Regions from separate parts of the Rhodoferax sp. SPJ4 genome, predicted to be linked through region 3. Evidence: predicted binding sites of a transcription regulator. Region 3 holds the regulator's gene; each other region holds the start of a gene.
What was found. Region 3 encodes LexA, which represses DNA repair genes until DNA is damaged. Its sites were predicted from a motif close to ACTGTATNNNNATACAGT; they were not measured.
Positions count from the first base shown of each region.

Region 1: recA (recombinase RecA) is a predicted target of LexA. The motif match lies at 2,297-2,314, and genes of this name have one in related genera.
Region 2: AC4BAR_RS10905 (LexA family protein) is a predicted target of LexA. The motif match lies at 1,797-1,814, and genes of this name have one in related genera.

Region 1 is NZ_JBYZMN010000003.1:256,414-260,566, reverse strand. Features, by position in the region: gene AC4BAR_RS12385 (HvfC/BufC family peptide modification chaperone) at 1-175, shown strand, start outside; gene AC4BAR_RS12380 (DoxX family protein) at 172-666, shown strand; gene recX (recombination regulator RecX) at 677-1,105, opposite strand; gene recA (recombinase RecA) at 1,191-2,237, opposite strand; gene AC4BAR_RS12365 (MarR family winged helix-turn-helix transcriptional regulator) at 2,437-2,931, shown strand; gene AC4BAR_RS12360 (response regulator) at 2,960-3,634, shown strand; gene AC4BAR_RS12355 (sensor histidine kinase) at 3,631-4,153, shown strand, end outside.
Region 2 is NZ_JBYZMN010000002.1:731,705-735,857, reverse strand. Features, by position in the region: gene AC4BAR_RS10915 (type I secretion system permease/ATPase) at 1-657, opposite strand, end outside; partial or broken gene AC4BAR_RS10910 (type I restriction enzyme endonuclease domain-containing protein) at 1,125-1,412, opposite strand; gene AC4BAR_RS10905 (LexA family protein) at 1,869-2,267, shown strand; gene AC4BAR_RS10900 (Y-family DNA polymerase) at 2,282-3,577, shown strand; gene AC4BAR_RS10895 (hypothetical protein) at 3,574-3,741, shown strand; gene AC4BAR_RS10890 (helix-turn-helix domain-containing protein) at 3,807-4,031, opposite strand.
Region 3 is NZ_JBYZMN010000001.1:1,497,766-1,501,918, forward strand. Features, by position in the region: gene adk (adenylate kinase) at 1-367, shown strand, start outside; gene AC4BAR_RS07285 (asparaginase) at 431-1,369, opposite strand; gene lexA (transcriptional repressor LexA) at 1,484-2,161, shown strand; gene AC4BAR_RS07295 (hypothetical protein) at 2,280-2,573, shown strand; gene AC4BAR_RS07300 (D-2-hydroxyacid dehydrogenase family protein) at 2,642-3,649, shown strand; gene AC4BAR_RS07305 (type IV pilus assembly protein FimV) at 3,666-4,153, opposite strand, start outside.

The DNA.
Region 1 (4,153 bases), on a different contig from region 3:
CGAAGCGCTGCCCGGTGAGCCTGGCTTTCTGGCTGCGGTGCAACGCGGCCACAGCCTGGCCCAGGCACTGCAATCCCATCCCATGCTGGACTTTGCCCAATGGCTGGCCCCGGCGGTGCACGGCGCGCTGCTGGTGGGTGTCCAACGCCTCGATGTTTCAGGAGATTTCCCATGACCAGCCACAGCCCCTCCATGGTGTCCCGACCGACCCGGCCCAGCCCCTCCTGGGTGCGGCGTGTCTGCGATGTTTACCGTCGGGGCGCCACGTTGCTGGACCGTTTGCAGCCCCTGGCCGCGCTGGGCGCGCGGCTGTACGTGGGCCAGGCCTTTTTCCTGTCAGGCCTGACCAAGCTGCGCGACTGGGAAACCACGCTGGCTTTGTTCACCGACGAGTACCACGTGCCTTGGCTGCCGCCCGAGCTGGCCGCGGTGTGCGGCACCGGCGGGGAGCTGGTGTTGCCGGTGCTGCTGGTGTTGGGCCTGGGCGGGCGCCTGGCGGCTCTGGGCCTGTCGGTGGTGAATGGGGTGGCGGTGCTGTCGCTGTCCGAGATCGCGCCGGCCGCGCTGCAGCAACACCAGCTGTGGGGCGCGCTGCTGTTGGGGGTGGCGGTTTATGGGCCGGGGCGCTGGTCGGTTGACGGGCGGTGGGCCCGGCCGCGCCGCTGACAGTCCACGCTCAGTCGTCGTCCAGCCCACGCACGGCGCGCCGGATGGCCTCGCTGCCAAAACCGCGCGCGGCCAGAAAGCGCACCTGGCGGGCCCGCTCGGCGGGGTCGGTGGCCACGCGGCCGAAACGTTTGGCCCACAGCGCCTGGGCGCGCTGCGGCTCGGTGGCGGCCAGTTCGGCCATGGCGCTGGCCACAGCCTCGGTGTCCAGGCCCTTGTGCTGCAGCTCCTGACGGATGCGGCGGCTGCCCTGGCCGGCGGCCCGGCGGTGCAGCACGCTGTCCAGCACCCGCTGCTCGTTGATGAAGCCCTTGGCCTGCAATTCGTCCAGCACCTGGGCCACCTCACCGTCGGTGGTCTGGTGGGGCGTCAGCTTGCGCTCCAGCTCGGCGCGCGAGTGTTCGCGCATCGCCAGCAGGCGCAGGGCCCGCCCTTTCAACGAAGGCGGTGTGGTGGATTTGCCAGTGGGGGTCACTTGGTGATGGAAGGTCAAAAAAAGCGGAGGCCGCGCCTCCGCAGGGTGCTCAGGCCTCCACCGCCATGGCCAGCAGCGGGATGCCCAGCGATTCGCGCACCTTGTTCTCGATCTCGCGCGACAAGGCCTTGTTCTCGCGCAGGAACTCGCGGGCGTTGTCACGGCCCTGGCCGATTTTTTCACCGTTGTAGGCGTACCAGGCGCCCGACTTGTCGACGATGCGGGCCTCCACCGCCATGTCGATGACCTCGCCCTCGCGGCTGATGCCCTCGCCGAACAGGATGTCGAACTCGGCCGTCTTGAACGGCGGCGCGACCTTGTTCTTCACCACCTTGACCTTGGTTTCGTTGCCGATGGCCTCGTCGCCCTTTTTGATGGTGCCGATGCGGCGGATGTCGATGCGCACCGAGGCGTAGAACTTCAGCGCGTTGCCGCCGGTGGTGGTTTCCGGCGAACCGAACATCACGCCGATCTTCATGCGGATCTGGTTGATGAAGATGACCATGCAGTTGGTCTTCTTGATGGTGGCGGTGAGCTTGCGCAGCGCCTGGCTCATCAGCCGCGCCTGCAGGCCGGGCAGCGAGTCGCCCATGTCGCCTTCCAGCTCGGCCTTGGGCGTGAGCGCGGCCACCGAGTCGACCACGATCAAATCCACCGCGCCGGAGCGCACCAGGCTGTCCACAATTTCCAGCGCCTGCTCGCCGGTGTCGGGCTGGCTGATCAGCAGCTCCTGCAGGTTGACGCCCAGCTTTTGCGCGTACTGGATGTCCAGCGCGTGTTCGGCGTCCACAAAGGCGCAGGTGCCGGCCTGCTTTTGCATCTCGGCAATGACCTGCAGCGTCAGCGTGGTTTTGCCCGACGACTCCGGACCGTAGATTTCCACCACCCGGCCACGCGGCAGGCCGCCCACGCCCAAGGCGATGTCCAGCCCCAGTGAGCCGGTGGACACCACCTGGATGTCCTCGATCACCTCGCCCTCGCCCAGGCGCATGATGGTGCCCTTGCCGAACTGCTTCTCGATTTGCGCCAGCGCGGCCTGCAGGGCCTTGGCTTTTTCACTGTTGGCGGCGGGTGTGCCTTTGACCGGTGCGTCCATGAAAATCCCCTTTGAAATCAATGCGTTGGCTGAAAACTGTCCAGTGGTGTTAATCACAGGCTGGATGCTTGAACAGCAGTTTAATGGGCTTGTTGCATCGAAGTAAACGATTAATCGGTCAGTTTGCCTTACCATTTACCAGGTGACTTCCCCCTTTCCTTGGCCCTGCGAAGACCCGCCAGCGGCAGCGTCGCCGGCCATGGCGCCCGACTGGCGCCAGACCCATTTGGGCCGGCTGCTGGGCCATGCGATGCGGCGCTTTGACGAACGGGTGCTGCACCTGATGGCCCACAGCGTGGAGGTGCCACTGGCGCTGTCCAACCTGGCCGCCCGGCACCAGGTCAGCGCAGCCCATGTGCATGTCACCCGCCACCTGGCGCTGGACGGTTCGCGGTTGACCGAACTGGCCCAGCAGGCTGGGATCAGCAAACAGGCCATGGGGGATTTGGTCGACCAGTGCGAGGCCTGGGGCCTGGTGACTCGCGAAGCCAGCCCGCGCGACCGCCGGGCCCGGCTGATCTGCTTCACCGACACCGGCCGGCTGTGGCTGCGGGCTTTCCAGGTGGCGGTGGCGCAGGCCGAGGCCGAGTTCCGCCAGGAGGTGGGCAGGGAGGTGGCCACCGTGGTGGCGCTGGGCCTGGAGGCCTACGCCGGCAGCTACGGCGCCAGTGCCGAGACGCGCGACCTAAAATGAGCCGACAAGACAGAACAAGGAGACGGGCATGCGGATACTGATTGCCGAAGACGACCAGGTGCTCGCCGACGGTTTGCTGCGCAGCCTGCGCACCGGCGGCGCGGCGGTTGACCATGTGCCCGATGGCGCCCAGGCCGACGCGGCGCTGATGACCAACACCGAGTTCGACCTGCTGATCCTTGACCTGGGCCTGCCCCGCTTGCATGGCCTGGAGGTGCTGAAGCGCCTGCGGGCCCGTGGCGCCACACTGCCAGTGCTCATCCTCACCGCCGCCGACGGCGTGGAAGAACGCGTCAAAGGCCTGGACTACGGCGCCGACGACTACATGGCCAAGCCCTTCAGCCTGCAGGAACTCGAAGCCCGCGTGCGGGCCCTGACGCGGCGCGGCATGGGCGGCGCCACCAGCACCATCAAACACGGCCCACTGACCTACGACCAGGCCGGCCGCGTGGCCACCATCGACGGCCGCATGGTCGAGCTGTCGGCCCGCGAGCTGGGCCTGCTGGAGGTGCTGCTGCAGCGCGCCGGCCGCCTGGTCAGCAAGGACCAATTGGTCGAGCGCTTGTGTGAATGGGGCGAAGAGGTCAGCAACAACGCCATCGAGGTCTACATCCACCGGTTGCGCAAAAAGATCGAGAAAGGCCCAATCCGCATCGCCACGGTCCGTGGACTGGGCTACTGCCTGGAGAAGATACCGGGGTGAAGCTCTTCCAGCGCGAGCAGCGCTCCCTGTTCGGCGAGATCCTCGACTGGATGCTCACCCCGCTGCTGCTGCTGTGGCCGGTGAGCCTGGTGCTGACCTGGCTGGTGGCCCAGGGCATTGCCGGCAAGCCATTCGACCGCGCGCTGGAGTACAACGTGCAGGCGCTGGCCCAGCAGGTCTCGCTGCAGAACAAGCAGGTCCGCATCAACCTGTCGCCCACCGCCCGCGACGTGCTGCGTGGCGACGATTCCGACATCGTTTACTACCAGGTGCAGGGCGCGCGGGGCGAATTCCTCAGCGGCGACCGCGACTTCCCCCCGCTCAATGACGACGAACGCGCCCTGCCCGGTGAGGTGCGGCTGCGCGACGGTGTGATGCGCGGCGACGACGTGCGCATTGCCTCCACCTGGGTCAAGCTCAACACGCCGGAAGAGACCCAGGTGCTGGTGCAGGTGGCCGAGACGCTGGAAAAGCGCTCCACGCTGGCCAGCGAGATCATCAAGGGCGTGATGCTGCCGC
Region 2 (4,153 bases), on a different contig from region 3:
CAGAAGCAGCCCCAATGCCAGCACCCACAAAGTCTCAAACGCGTGGTTGGGCACCACCCTGTCATAGACGTTCATGGTGAACAGCGGCAACCCCAGGGCAAACAGGTTGGCCAACAAAGCCGCCAGCAGCACGTCGCGGTACAGCGGACGGCTCTCAGCCACGACGCTCCAGAACCAGTGTCCGTGCCGCCCCGCCCGCACTTCCGGGGCCCGGGCGTCGAATCGCAGTCGGGGCCGGGCGTAAATGGTGGACCCGATGTAGTCCGCACTGAGGTCGGCCAAAGGCACGGTCACCGGTGCATCACCCAATTCGGGGTACACCACCTTCAGGCTGTCACGCGCCTCGTTGAAACCCAGCACCACACAGGCACGGTCCCCGCGCAACAACACCACCGCTGGCAACAAGGCATCCTTCAAACCGGAGAGTTCGGTGCGCACCCAGCGGCTGCTGAGGTGGGCCCGTTTGGCGGCACGCTCAAACAAGCCCGGCGTCAGACGATGGCCCTCCACCGGCAAGCCAGCCATGATGGATTCGGGGGTGAGCACCTCGCCGTGGGCCCTGGCCACAATCATCAGACAAGCCAACAGCTCGTCGTGCGCGCTGGGTCGGGGGGCGTCCCGGTCAGGACTTGCTGGCGCGCCGTTCGGTAACGGCATCTCCACTGAAATTTGCTGCATGATTTCAGTGTATCGAACAATTCCTTACACTGGACTGCATTAATTCCGGAATAGAAAAAGCCCCACAACCGTGAGGTTGCGGGGCCAATCTTTTGGTGGGCGGTGCAGGGTTCGAACCTGCGACCCCTGCCGTGTGAAGACAATTCCACGGCCAAGATGCCTCATCCTGAAAGTTCACAAGCAATCCCGCTTGATCCCTAAAAATTCAATTAGATCAATAACTTAGACGATTGTCAAGGCTTGGAGTCAAAAAATCTCATCCCGAGAAATCACGTCGAATCCCGAGAGGTCCCGTCAGTCACTGGCACAAAAGTGGCACAAAAGTCGGCCCGGATTTGACTTGAATTCTTCGCTTCGCTGAGCATCGTGACTGCCGCTTTTGACGGTCTTAGAGAGTTTAAAGACAGAAGGCACCAAGCACCAGTGACTACGACCGCTCTTCCCTCTCAGACGACCCAGCTTTCACCCAGCGCCTCGGCCTGCTGAAGCACCAGCTCCACTGCCGCATCGGCCTGGTCCGGCGGGTACTTGTGCTTGCGCAAGATGCGTTTGACCATCAGCCGCAGGCTGCCCCGCACACTCTCCCTGCGATCCCAGTCCACGGTCATGTTCTGACGAAGGTTCGCCGTCATTTCTTGCGCAATCTTCTTCAAGGTGTCATCGGTCAGCTCTTTGACCGCTGACTCGTTGTTGGCCAGCGCGTCATACAAACGAGCTTCGTCGTCGGTCAAACCAAACGAGCGAAGGGTCGCCGTCCGGTTCATTGACTGACCGGATCGGCAGAAACGTGTACGCCCGGCCATCTGGTCTGATGACCTGGAATCCCTCTCGGTGACTGCACGCTGTCCCCAGCGCCTCATGCGTGCTGGGTGATGAAGCGCCGTGGGGATCGGCGTAGCTTGGCTCCACCCAGGTGATCCCATGGGTTGATGCGAAGACAAAAGCGGCCGGTCGCACCATCTCGAAACCGTCTGGGTCGCGGATGTTCATCAGCGCTCCCAGGCTCCAGTGGCTCGCAAGTGCCTCGATTTCGGCGGCCTGGGCCACAGTCAACATGCTCATCAGCGGCATTGTCTGGTTTCTGGGGACAGATTGCAGTTCGACCAATGGCGGTCTAAACTGTATATATGTACAGTCCATTGTCGCTCACACCGGAAACCTCTGCCAAAGAGCTTTGCCGGCTTCTGGGCGTGCCCAAACTTCCCTTGCTCATTGCCCGAGCCAGCGTCCAAGCCGGGTTCCCCTCCCCCGCTCTGGACCACGCCATGGTCCGGATCGAGCTTGAGAAAGTGCTTGTTCCCGATCCAGACACCACCTTTTTGCTCCGGGTGGCTGGGGAATCCATGGTTCAGGCGGGTATCCACGACGGGGATGTGGCGGTGGTCAACAAAGCCATCCGAGCCAGGCACGGCCACCTTGTTGTTGCCGTCATTGATGGGGAGATCACTCTCAAAAAGCTCTTTCGACGCGCCGGGGTGGTCAAGCTCTGTGCAGCCAATCCTGATTTCCCGGACATCGTGTTGAAGGATGCCCAGTCCCTGGAGATCTGGGGCGTGGTGACCAGCACCGTTCGGCAGCATGCGACATGACCACCACGTCTCCCATGTTCGCCCTGATCGACGGGAACAACTTCTATTGCTCGTGTGAGCGGCTGTTTCGTCCAGACCTCAAGCACAGGCCCATGGTGGTGCTGTCCAACAACGACGGCTGTGCGATTGCCAGATCCAATGAGGCCAAAGACTTGGGCATCCGGATGGGCCAGCCTTGGCATGAAATCCGTCACCTGGTTCAAAGCAAAGGCCTGGTCGCCTTCAGCGCCAACTTCGCCTTGTATGGCGACATCTCCGACAGGATGATGCGCCTGGCCTCCAGCTTGGGGCCTCGCCAGGAGATCTACTCCATTGACGAGAGCTTCATTGATGTCTCTGGCATCCGGGACATCAGCGCCCGAGCCCACGACATGCGGAACAACATCCTGCGTGGCCTGAACATCCCGGTGTGTGTGGGCATCGCGCCCACCAAGACACTGGCCAAACTGGCCAACGCGGTGGCCAAGTCGGCCGAGCGCAAACCAGGCTCCTATCCGAGCCACCTGGCCAGGGTCTGCAACTTTGGCGAGATGAGCGAGGGCGAACTGGACGACATCTTGGCAAAGACAGATCTTGGTGAAGTGTGGGGAATTGGGCCTCGGATCGCGAAGAGCATGAAAGCATCGGGGTTGAGCACCGTGCTGGATGTGAAGCGCATGGACCCCTCTATCGCACGCAACACCTGGTCGGTGGTGGTGGAACGCACAGTCCGGGAGCTCGGCGGGATTGCCTGTGTGGACCTGGAGGACGTCCAAGAGCCCAAGAAGGAGATCGCCAGCACCCGGAGCTTTGGCAGGCCAGTGACCGAGCTCAATGAATTGATCGAGGCAGTCACCGAGTACGCCTGCAGGGCAGCGATCAGGCTAAGGCAACAAAACAGCGTGGCTGGCAGCCTGCAGACCTTCATCCGAACCAGCCCGTTTCGGGTCAAGGACCGGCAGTACGCCCGAAGCGTGGTCGTGCCGCTTCGGCGGCCCACCCAAGACAGCAACGCGCTGGTTCAAGCGGCGGTGATGGGGGTGACGGCCATTTTCAGGCCCGGGTTCAAGTACGCCAAGGCCGGGGTCATGCTGCTCGACCTCCAGGATGACACCGTGGAGCAGTTCGAGCTGGGACTGGACGAGGGCACCAAGGACCGCGGCAGGTTGATGAAGGCGATGGACGTGCTCAATGAGCGTTTCGGGCGGGGGACCGTGTCAGTGGCTTCATCTGGCATCAAGTTTGGTCACAAGGCCTGGTCCATGAAGCAGGAGAGAAAAACACCGAACTACACCACGGTGTGGGATGAGATGCCGGTGGTGCGAGCGTGATCAAAGCCATGTTGATGCGGTACGCCCTGGCTCTGCTGGTCATCGTCGCTTGGTCGATGGTGGATGTGGAAGCGACCATCCAGGTGGAAGAGGTGGTGGAGAGTGGTGGATGGGCACACCATCACCCAGCAACCACCACCATTGCAGTTTCACCGATTCGATAAAGCGAACTCAAGCCTCTACGCCATTCAAATTGACGTTGGTCACCGCGGGATCTGACTCTACTCGCTTAGCCAGATGCTTCGTTTGGTACGGTGATTTCATCGGGCACATACACCGCCAGGTCCCCGACCTGGCATTGGAAGAAGCAGCAAAGCTTGTCTAAAACCTCCAGCGTCGCGTTGTACCCCGGGATATTGAGCATCTTCGAGAGTGTCACTCTGTGAACGCCTGTGGCTTCCGAGACGTCCTTCCACTCAAGCCGACGCTTGTCGCGAAATGCCTTCTCGGCCATTTGCTCTGCAAGTCGAAGTCGAATCATCTGGACACCTCTTGAAAGTCGCCAATCTAACGCATCAAATGTTGCTCAAAAGCTACACAAGCATAGCAGGATGACATAATTTTGCATTCGCATCT
Region 3 (4,153 bases):
GGCCGCTGGCGTCAAGCTCGACTACGTGCTGGAAATCGACGTGCCCTTCGACGCCATCGTCGAGCGCATGAGCGGCCGCCGCTCCCACCCGGCCTCGGGCCGCACCTACCATGTCAGCTTCAACCCGCCCAAGGTGGCCGGTGTGGACGACGTGACCGGCGAACCGCTGATCCAGCGCGACGACGACAAGGAAGAAACCGTCAAGAAGCGCCTGGAGGTCTACAGCGCCCAGACCCGTCCGCTGGTCGACTACTACTCCAGCTGGGCCCAGGCCGATGCCGCCGGCGCCCCCAAGTACCGCGCCATTTCCGGCACCGGCAGCGTGGACGAGATCAAGGCCCGCGCCTTCGCCGCACTGGCCAACTGAGCGGGCATCACGCCCCTCTGAAAGCGGGCTGCGGGCCCGCTTTTTTGTGGCTGCTCGCGGGCCTCAACCGGCCATCAGCGCCAGCATCAAGGCCACCCGGGCCTGGGCCGGGGGCAAGGCCACCGCGGGTGGCCAGGCGCCGGCCTCGGCCACCACCTGACCCAGCGGGCAACGGGTGGTGCGCCACACAATCACCCCGGCCGTCTCGGCCTGCTGCAGGGCCGCCACCCAGGCCTGGTGCAGCGTGCCGTTGCCGGTGCCGGCCACCACCAGCCCCTTCACCCCAGCCGCCACCAGCGCCGACACACCCTCGGTCCGCGCACCGGCGCCACTCATCAGCACCTCGACCCAGGGCCAGGCCCCCTGGCCGGCCACCGGCGCGACCACCGGCCAGACGGCGCGGCCCGCCAAGGGCCAAGGCCGCCTCTGCACCAGCCGCCCACCCACCACCTGGGCCAGCGGTCCGGCCTCGCCAGCACCAAAGGCGTCCAGCCGGGTCGGGTGCAGCTTGCGCACCTCGGACCCCGCAAACACCGCCCCGGCACACACCACCAGCACCCCCTGGGCGCCGGGGGTGCAGGCCACGGTGAGAGCGTCACGCAGGTTCTGCGGGCCATCGGCTTCCGGGTGGCTGGCCGGCCGCATCGCGCAAACCAGCACCACCGGTTTGGTGGGCTGCAAGGCCTGCTGCAGGAAGTAAGCGGTTTCCTCCACCGTGTCGGTGCCATGGGTCACCACCACCGCCTGCGTGTCGGGCTGGGCCAGTCCGGCCGTGATGCGCTCGGCCAGCAGGGTCCACACACTGAAGTCCAGGTCCTTGCTGTCGATCTGCGCCAGCTGCTCGCTGACCACATGCACACCCGCCGCCGCCACGCCGGCCTCGCTCAGCAGCTGCGCCACGCCGCGCACGCCGGCACGGTAAGTGGCACCTTCGCCAGCGGCGACGGCCTCGCCGGCAATGGTGCCGCCGGTGCCCAAGACCAGCACGGTGGAAGAGTTCACTTGCAAACTTTCAAAAACTGGTCAAAAATACAGTTACTGGATATCCAAACAGCCGATCCGCTAATCCAACGCGGGCCGGCCGACCCAGGCGACCAAGGAGCCACCATGTCCGACATGCAGCATTTTCCCGTGAAGCTCACCGCAAGGCAGCAACAAATTCTGGATCTGATCCAGAGCGCCATCGCCCGCACCGGTGCGCCGCCCACCCGCGCCGAAATCGCCTCGGAGCTGGGCTTCAAATCGGCCAACGCGGCCGAGGAGCATTTGCAGGCACTGGCCCGCAAGGGTGTCATCGAGCTGGTCAGCGGCACCTCGCGTGGCATCCGCCTGCAAGGCGAGACCTTGCGCGCCATCCACGAGTCGCGCATCAAGCAGTTCTCGCTGCCCCTGCCCAGCCTGGCCCAGCTGGCGCTGCCGCTGGTCGGCCGGGTCGCGGCCGGCTCGCCCATCCTGGCCCAGGAGCATGTGGACCAGACCTACCATGTCGAGTCCAGCCTGTTCCAGCGCAAGCCCGACTACCTGCTGAAGGTGCGCGGCATGTCCATGCGCGACGTGGGCATCATGGACGGCGATTTGCTGGCCGTGCAAATCACCAAGGAAGCCAAGAACGGGCAGATCGTGGTGGCCCGGCTGGGCGACGACGTCACCGTCAAGCGGCTGCGCCGCAACAAAAACACCATCGAGCTGCTGCCCGAGAACCCCGAGTTCAAAACCATCGTGGTCGAACCGGGTGAGCCCTTCGAGATCGAGGGCCTGGCCGTGGGCCTGATCCGCAACACCATGCTGATGTGAGCCGGCCTCGCCAAACACCGCCTGGCACTGAAATCACCCGTCCATTGAACCGATGGGGCGCTTCACCCGGCGCGCTTGGCGCCGAAAGCCCTTGTACCTCCCTGCTGAAAGCACCGTCATGCACTCGCTTCACCTTGCCGACTGGTCGCCAGTCACACCACTCCGCAGCCTGATGGCCTGGTTGTCCGGGCCGGTGGCCGCACCGGCCGCCCCCACTCGCAGCACCGGCATGGCCGCCCCGGTCTGTGTGGCCAAGCCCCGGTTGGTCGAACGTCGCAGCCGACCGCTGCGTGTGTTGCGGGTGCTGGACGGCCCTCAGGAGCGTTCGGCCGCCGGCCGCATGGTGATTTCCGGCCGTTTTGCCGACGTCTGCGCCGAACTGGACCGGCTGGCCGCCCAGGAAACCCGCTGAAGACCGGCTGACCGCGGCCGACGCCCGATGGGCCCGGACGGGCCCTGCCGTGCAGGCACAATGTTGGGATGAACATTGTGATTTTGGACGACTACCAGGATGTGGTGCGCAAGCTCAACTGCGCCAGCAAACTGGATGCGTTTCCGGCCAAGGTGTACACCAACACCGTCAAGGGCCTGGGCCAGCTGTCGGTGCGTCTGAAGGACGCGGAAGTCATCGTGCTGATCCGCGAACGCACCGCCATCAGCCGCCAACTGGTTGAAAAACTCCCCAAACTCAAGCTGATCGCGCAAACCGGCCGGGCCGGCAGCCACATCGACATTGCCGCCTGTACCGAGCGCGGCATTGCCGTGTCCGAGGGCCCGGGCTCGCCGGTGGCGCCGGCCGAGCTGACCTGGGCGCTGGTGATGGCCGCGATGCGCCGCCTGCCCCAGTACATCGGCAACCTGAAACACGGCGCCTGGCAGCAGGCCGGCCTGAAAGCGGCCTCGATGCCGGCCAACTTCGGCATGGGCGCCACCCTCAAAGGCCGCACGCTGGGCGTCTGGGGCTATGGCCACATCGGCCAGCTGGTGGCTGGTTATGGCCGGGCCTTTGGCATGCGGGTGCTGGTGTGGGGCCGCCAGGCCTCGCTGGAGAAAGCCGTGGCCGACGGCCATGAGGCGGCCACTAGCCGGGCGGCTTTTTTTGCCGAATCGGATGTCTTGTCGCTGCACCTGCGGCTGGCCGACGCCACCCGTGGCATCGTCAAGGCTGAAGACCTGGCGCTGATGAAACCCACGGCGCTGCTGGTCAACACCTCGCGCGCCGAGCTGATCGAGCCCGACGCCCTGCTGGCCGCGCTGAACCGCGGCAAACCCGGCATGGCGGCGGTGGACGTGTTCGAGAGCGAGCCCATCCTGCAAGGCCATGCCCTGCTGCGGCTGGAAAACTGCATCTGCACGCCCCACATCGGCTATGTGGAGCAGGACAACTACGAGATGTACTTTGCCGCGGCCTTCGACAACGTGGTGAACTTCATCAAGGGCACGCCCACCAACATCGTCAACCCTGGGGCCTTGCAGGTCCGGCGCTGAAGGCCGTCGGCCCGCCTCAGCGCGGGGTGCCCGACCCCGTGCCCTTGGGCAGGTCGAAATCCAGCCCCGGATCGTCGTGCACCGGTGGTTTGGTCAGCGTGGACAGGTCAATGTCCACCTTGGGCACCGGCTCGTGCGGCAACTCGGTCAGCGGCTGCAACACCGTGCTGGGCTGGTCGCGGTCCTCCCAGGAGCGGGCGCCACTGCGCCGGGCAGGCACGGCCACCGCCGGCATGGCCAGGGCCTCGTGGCCCACCGCACACAGCAGCAACAGCTCGCGGTAGGCGTTCAGCGTCAGCACCTCGTCGCTGTCGCCTGGCGGCTGGCACAACAAGGTCTCGATCACCGCCATCCCGCCTTCGCTGGGCCACAGGGCGGTGATGCGCGCCAGCGCGTCCGGGCTGGCCTCCAGCCCCACCCCGGCCTCGCCCTCGTCGGCAAACGGCGGCACATGGGCATTGAAGGTCAGGTGGAAAGAGCGCTTGAGCCGGTCGAACTCGGTCA